Regions from separate parts of the Veillonella sp. 3627 genome, predicted to be linked through region 1. Evidence: a T-box and tRNA genes for the amino acid it is inferred to sense, from the RefSeq annotation. Region 1 holds a T-box; the other holds one or more tRNA genes.

Evidence for each region. The T-box of region 1 lies ahead of EO114_RS04780 (valine--tRNA ligase). A T-box ahead of a tRNA ligase gene usually reads a tRNA of that ligase, here a tRNA-Val.
Region 2: it encodes a tRNA-Val, which carries the amino acid that the T-box ahead of EO114_RS04780 (valine--tRNA ligase) is inferred to sense. The anticodon was not compared.

What each region holds. Positions count from the first base shown of each region.
Region 1 is NZ_RQVG01000007.1:44,313-47,733, reverse strand. Features, by position in the region: gene EO114_RS04795 (asparaginase) at 1-161, shown strand, start outside; gene EO114_RS04790 (adenosylcobinamide amidohydrolase) at 166-900, opposite strand; gene yfbR (5'-deoxynucleotidase) at 1,001-1,594, shown strand; T-box leader at 1,782-1,992, shown strand; gene EO114_RS04780 (valine--tRNA ligase) at 2,091-3,421, shown strand, end outside.
Region 2 is NZ_RQVG01000006.1:116,340-119,760, reverse strand. Features, by position in the region: gene EO114_RS04610 (Crp/Fnr family transcriptional regulator) at 1-64, shown strand, start outside; gene EO114_RS04605 (LPO_1073/Vpar_1526 family protein) at 215-1,588, opposite strand; tRNA gene EO114_RS04600 (tRNA-Val) at 1,723-1,798, opposite strand; tRNA gene EO114_RS04595 (tRNA-Glu) at 1,802-1,876, opposite strand; tRNA gene EO114_RS04590 (tRNA-Lys) at 1,887-1,962, opposite strand; tRNA gene EO114_RS04585 (tRNA-Asn) at 1,990-2,065, opposite strand; tRNA gene EO114_RS04580 (tRNA-Gly) at 2,076-2,150, opposite strand; gene EO114_RS04575 (DUF86 domain-containing protein) at 2,389-2,694, opposite strand; gene EO114_RS04570 (hypothetical protein) at 2,669-2,869, opposite strand; gene EO114_RS04565 (nicotinate-nucleotide--dimethylbenzimidazole phosphoribosyltransferase) at 3,036-3,421, opposite strand, start outside.

The DNA.
Region 1 (3,421 bases):
GCATTGGAAATGGTATTGTGTCTAGCAATTCATCGGATATGAAAGAAGGCTTTATCGTGAGCGACTCCTTGTCGCCTGTGAAAGCTAGAATTTTATTGATGTTAGCATTGCAACAAGAGCGAAGTCGAGAAGAGCTAGAACGGATATTTGCTACCTATTAGTTCTTTAGGTATCTAATGTATCTGCGTTCTCTAATGCTGTTTCGATGGCGGATCGTACGGCTTTAGCTAAGGTGTCGCCAAATTGAGAGAACGTACCTGAGTCTGTAAGGAGTTCTCCGTTCGGATCGATGGTCATAATGACGCCATCTGTAGATGTACCCGTAGCAGGCTGTCCCGATACAATGCTAGTAATCCCCTTGGATTGGAGTGCTACAGTTTTCGCTTCCGTTATGGTTAGCAATGATTTTGTAAGAGCCCCATCGGTGAGGGCGCAATTGGTAAATACTAATAAGTTGATGGTGCCTCCAGCATGGAAGGCGCCATCTTTTTCGTAGTACGTATAGCCATCGCCTGCTCGATGCGCTGTTTTTTCAACACCAGCAGTAGCAATAACTTCTACAATGATAGTTCCTTCTTGGTAACATACATAAGCATGTCGATCCATAGAGGCGCTAGTCAATAAGGCTGTACAGAAATGAATAGGTAAGTCTAACTGTACGCATTCTTTTGCCAAATAAGCAGACGTGGATCCACCAGGTAACTCACTTTCATCATTGACGAAAAACGTGAGTTGTTGATTGCGCACAGCCATTACATGGTGCAAGCCTCCGTTGAAAGGGCTCGTGCTGATGGCATAATAGGGCATGTCATAGGTCACAGTAATGGCAGAATTGTGTATATCTACATAGCCACCACTACGTAATGTAGCAGGGGCAAGGTATGAGTTTTGCGTTGTCATGAATCCTCCTAGGAATTAAATTTGTATTCTCTATATAGTTATAGTACCACAAAAGTGACAGGGATAGTATAATATAAATAGTTATTAGGAGGCATATACCATGGAAGAAAGTCATTTTTTTGCCCTCTTAGGGCGTATGAAATATATTCAGCGTTGGAGCTTGATGCGCAATACAGAAGTAGAAAATTTACAAGGTCATAGCTTAGAAACGGCTATGATTGCTCATCAACTGGGAGTACTTCGGAATACATATTTTGGTGGGAATGTGGATGTGAATCGATTAGCGGTACTGGCCATGTATCATGATGTGAGTGAAGTATTCACTGGAGATATGCCCACGCCAGTGAAATATTTTAATCCTAAGTTGCGTGCCCTCTATGGAGAAGTAGAACAGTTGGCCAATGAAACCTTATGGCGTACATTGCCAGAACCGGTGCAACCAGCCTATGAGGAAGCCTTAGTATCTGTGCCAAAGGAATATGAAGTGCTTGTGAAAGCAGCGGATACCTTGTCAGCATTTATGAAATGTGTCACAGAAAAATCCGCTGGTAATAATGAGTTTAATGCGGCTTATGATACGATTTATGAACGTTTAGCACAGATGCAATTACCAGAGGTAGATTTATTTTTGAAAGTCTATGTGCCTAGCTTGACGAAGTCTTTAGATGAAATGAATGTATCCTTTGCAAAGTAATGTGTACTCCCTATGTTGAAACGTTTGATGAGGAATGCTAGATATAGGTGATACGTTGATATATAGACAAAATGATAGTGTTGTGAAGGGATGTCACAAGTGTATGATAACTCTAGAAAGTGTATAGAGTTTTATGAGCCATATATTGACGATATTACATACTTTCACGTATACTAATATTATATAGATAATGACTAAGAAGAGGAAAAATCTTTTGAACGCATCACAGAGAGCATTGGGGTGGTGGAACAATGTATGTAGTAGGAAGAGGGTAGCCTCGGAGTTGGCATGGTGAACTAGAGTAAGTGTGCCCGCTGATCAGCGTTAACGATAATGAGTGATTGCTACGGCAATAATCTAGGTGGTACCGCGGAAGTATAGATCCTTTCGTCCTAACGGACGAGGGGTCTTTTTTGTATATATGGGAGGGATATTCACAGTTTTGCTGTACAGAACAGTGATAACCTAGTGATATAACCAATACATAGGAGGACATATGAAAGAATATAAAAATTTGACAACCTACAATCCAAAGGAGATTGAACAACAATGGTACACATATTGGGAAGAGAAAGGTTACTTTCACGAGGAAGTAGATACGAATAAAGAGCCTTTCAGTATTGTGTTACCGCCGCCGAATGTAACAGGTCAATTGCACATGGGTCATGCCCTTGATAACACCTTGCAAGATATTTTGATTCGTACGAAACGTATGCAAGGCTACAACGTGTTGTGGATGCCTGGTACAGACCATGCAGGGATTGCAACGCAAGTAAAAGTAGAAGAAAATATCATGAAAACAGAGGGAAAATCTCGTCATGATTTAGGTCGTGAAGAGTTCTTGAAACGTGTATGGGAGTGGAAACAAGAGTACGGTAGCACCATCGTAAAACAAATCCGTAGTTTAGGTGCTTCTTGTGACTGGACGAGAGAGCGTTTTACCTTGGATGAAGGTTACCATGAAGCAGTATTAAAAGTATTCGTAGAGTTATACGAAAAAGGTTTAATCTATCGTGGAGAACGCATCACTAACTGGTGCCCTAATTGTTTGACAGCTTTATCCGATATCGAAGTAGAACACGAAGATGAAAATGGTCATTTATGGCATATTAAATATCCTGTGATCGGGGAAGAAGATGTATTTTTAACAGTAGCTACCACACGCCCTGAAACGATGTTTGGTGACGTAGCCGTAGCGGTGAACCCTAACGACGAGCGCTATGCCCATTTAGTAGGCAAAGAATTATTGCTTCCATTCGTGAATCGTCATATCCCAATCATTGCCGATGAATACGTAGATCAATCTTTCGGTACTGGTTGCGTAAAAATTACACCAGCTCATGACCCTAATGACTTTGAAATGGGACAACGCCATAATTTAGAAAGTATTGTGGTGATGAACCCGGATGGCACCATGAATGCAGGAGCAGGTCACTTTGTAAATATGCCTCGTGAATTAGCGCGTAAACAAGTAGTAGCAGAATTAGAGGCGCAAGGTTTATTAGAAAAAGTGGAAGAACATGGGCATAGTGTAGGTCATTGTTCTCGTTGTAACACAACAGTAGAACCTATGGTATCGAAACAATGGTTTGTATCTATGGAACCATTGGCAAAACCTGCTTTAGAAGTGGTACGTGACAAATCTATTGAATTTGTACCAGAACGCTTTACTAAAACATATACCAACTGGTTAGAGTCTATTCGCGATTGGTGTATTTCTCGTCAATTGTGGTGGGGACATCGTATCCCAGCATGGTACTGCCAAGACTGTGGGGAAACGATTGTAACGACAGAAACATTGACAGAATGTCCACATTGCCATGGCAA
Region 2 (3,421 bases), on a different contig from region 1:
CCAATTCCACGGCAAAGAAGTAGAGTTAGTGGATATTGAAACCATCGAAGATTTTTCATTTTAATATAAAAGGATGCTGCCTTAGCAGCGTCCTTTTTTCCTTCTAAACTGACACTTCTCCTACGTAAATTCTGCATCTATTAACATAAAATCCCCTACCGCATCCGATGCTTTCGTCCGGAAGTGTAGGGGATTATTGTATTCAATTTTATTTCTAGTATCGTCCAGAAGTATCAAACCAAGGAGATACATCAAATTGTTCGTGAATAGTAGCACGTACCATAGCACTGCCCAAATAAATACCTAGCAAAGTGAGATGCAAGCGACTAAGCGGTGCTCGATCATAAATATGACTAAAATCCACTAATAATGGAGAGATACGTTCCAATACTTCATCAAACGATGTACTATCCCAATCAACAGCCTTACCAAAAGCAAGACGAGTTAACCCATTTTGGATACTAATATCTGTGAGTCCAGCTCGCTTGAATAAGCTAGGCAACATATATTCATCCACAGCCATCAATTTCAATAATGAAGAGTTAATACTTTCTACGACAATAGGCATCTTCACTGGCGTATCTTGTACTATGAAAGCTAATTCTTCATGGCTAAATCCACGGTAATCAAATACAAGAGGATAGGAATTTCTCATAATTTGTTGGAATGACAAGGTTTCCCCAAAAGAGATACAACGCAAATATTCTAATTGCTGATACATATCTTCTTTTCGTGGCAAATCGCTCATGAATGGTTCAATATACTTTTCCAAATAATGGCGGAAATTTTCTACTGAATAGTTATTAGAATTTTTAGAATATTGTATGATCAATGAGATAGCTAATGCTTGCAAATGTCCCACTTGTAAATGTACTAAACTCTTCAATGCATCAACAGCTACCAAATATAATGTGCTAGATTGAGGTTGTTCCACCACATCTTTGAAAGTTTCTAAGAGGATTTCTTTCATCCACTCAGTAGAATTCGCTACATACGCCTTTTGTACATGTAATAAACTTTCTTGTAACGCTATATTTTCAAATAAATGCGTAGTTTCTTCCTCTGATTCAGTATCTAATTGCGCCAATATGGCTTCTGTAATCTCAGTAACCTTTTCTTCAGATTCAGGATTTAAAATACCGAATGCAGATTTATATTGAGCTACCGCTTTATCTAGTAATGTTTGCTCTTTTACAGCTAGTTTAATAGACGCCTCTGGTTGAGCCTCTATCGTCTCGGTAATCATACGTTCCGTTACTTTTGGCATAATTCTAGTCGCATCTTCTGCTTCTTCCGGCGGTTGTTCTTTCACAGCACGGACTAATTCTTCTGAGACTATACCTTCTACAAAATCATCTTCCACAGGATCTACGGATAGTTCTTCGTCTCGAAGAGCATAGGGATTTTGAAATGTCCTTCTTTGGTGTTCATAAGGATCATCATATGATAGCGAATCCACTATTTTGTTGCTAGTACTTCCTTTCTTATCCCGAAATAAGAAGTAGCAACATAAAAGAAATAGACAAATCACTCCTAAAATAACCACATATGGTCCATATCGCAATGAAAGTTCTATTAATCCATCCATAGAAAATCCTCCTAGTTATACTGCAATGTTATCTGTCTTTACTATCCTTATTATACCGATTTATGTGTATCTTTAAAAGTACTATTCATACTTTTACCTATAAAAAAGGAACTACCCTTAGGTAGTTCCTAGCGTGGTGGACGATGACAGGATCGAACTGCCGACATCCTGCTTGTAAGGCAGGCGCTCTCCCAGCTGAGCTAATCGTCCATATGGTGACCCGTGGGGGAATCGAACCCCCGATACCGCCGTGAAAGGGCGGTGTCTTAACCGCTTGACCAACGGGCCATGTTGTAAGTGGTGACCCACCCGCGACTCGAACGCGGGACACCCTGATTAAAAGTCAGGTGCTCTGCCAACTGAGCTAGTGGGTCATGATAGTATACTAACCGAAAGTAAGTTGGCTCCTCGAGTAGGACTCGAACCTACGACCGATCGGTTAACAGCCGATTGCTCTACCTGCTGAGCTATCGAGGAATGAACAAACTGGAGCGGAAAACGAGATTCGAACTCGCGACCCCCGCCTTGGCAAGGCGGTGCTCTACCGCTGAGCTATTTCCGCATGTATGCAATCCTGGTTTTCTTTCTTGCGACTGCTTATTTATAATACCAAAAAATTTGGATGGTTGTCAACATATTTTTAACAAATATTTTTTTGTTAAACAGCATATGATAACTTCATCCTATCAACATATAATATTGTTATATTTTCAATATATTAGACAACCTTGATAGACAAGATACAAAAAAGATTGTAGCACACTATCAGGGATATAGCTTGCTACAATCTTTACTATTTTTTAAAACATCTCATTTTCAAAACCATATTCGTCGTCCAATATGGCCACCAATTGTTCTCTCAATTCTGGTAACTTTTCTTTATACGTGCTCCAAATAAGTCTATAGTTATTTTGTCCATAATTATGAGACAACTGATTTCGCATGCCTTTAATATTTTTCCAAGGAATTTCAGTATGGCTATCCTTAAAATCTTGAGAAACCTTTCCTAATGTCTCTGCAATTACTTGAATTTTATATAGCTTAACAGACGCATCTAACCTATCTATTAAATCCAATACATCAACTAATATATCTTTGTTCTCCATAGATATCACCATATATATGAATCATATCTCTATATAAATTTTCTTGAAATCGTTTAGTCAATTTATTTCCATCAGTAAGCAAATCTACATCCATTTGCAACACTTCTTTTAAAGTTTCTAAAAGGCCGCCCACTTCAAACAAACTAATACTATCATTATCAAAAACTACAAACAAATCTACATCACTAATTTCTGTAGCCTCACCACGAGCATAAGAGCCAAAAGATAGGCTGATTTCACGTGATATAGCTCTAGAACCGGAGCAATTAAGTTACGAATCTCATCAAGTGTTTTCATACTACTTCCTCCTTTTCTATATTATACCACATAATTAGTAACTATTACCGTCCATCCTGACGCTTAGATCCCGGTCCATCGACAGCCACGTTTACACTAGCTTCCCCGAATGTTTTCATATCATTTAACATATGCATACCCGCATCAAGGACAGATAGTCCCATGGTGGATCCTAAGGCTTCATCCATTTCAAAGCCATAGAACAGATGCGGCTTGATTCCCAAGTATTTCATTTGTGCTGCTTGCACTGGTTCCCCTGTATGGACAGATGGGAACACGTAATCCATGACTGCTTCGTTGATACATTTTGCAGCTAGTACGGCTGCTCCTGTTTCCGCCGTGTCGAAGACCACTGCCATACGATGGCTTGCCGCCCCCAGGATAAGTCCTGTTAAGACCACCACGTCTGGAGAGCCTACGGTGGCTAATA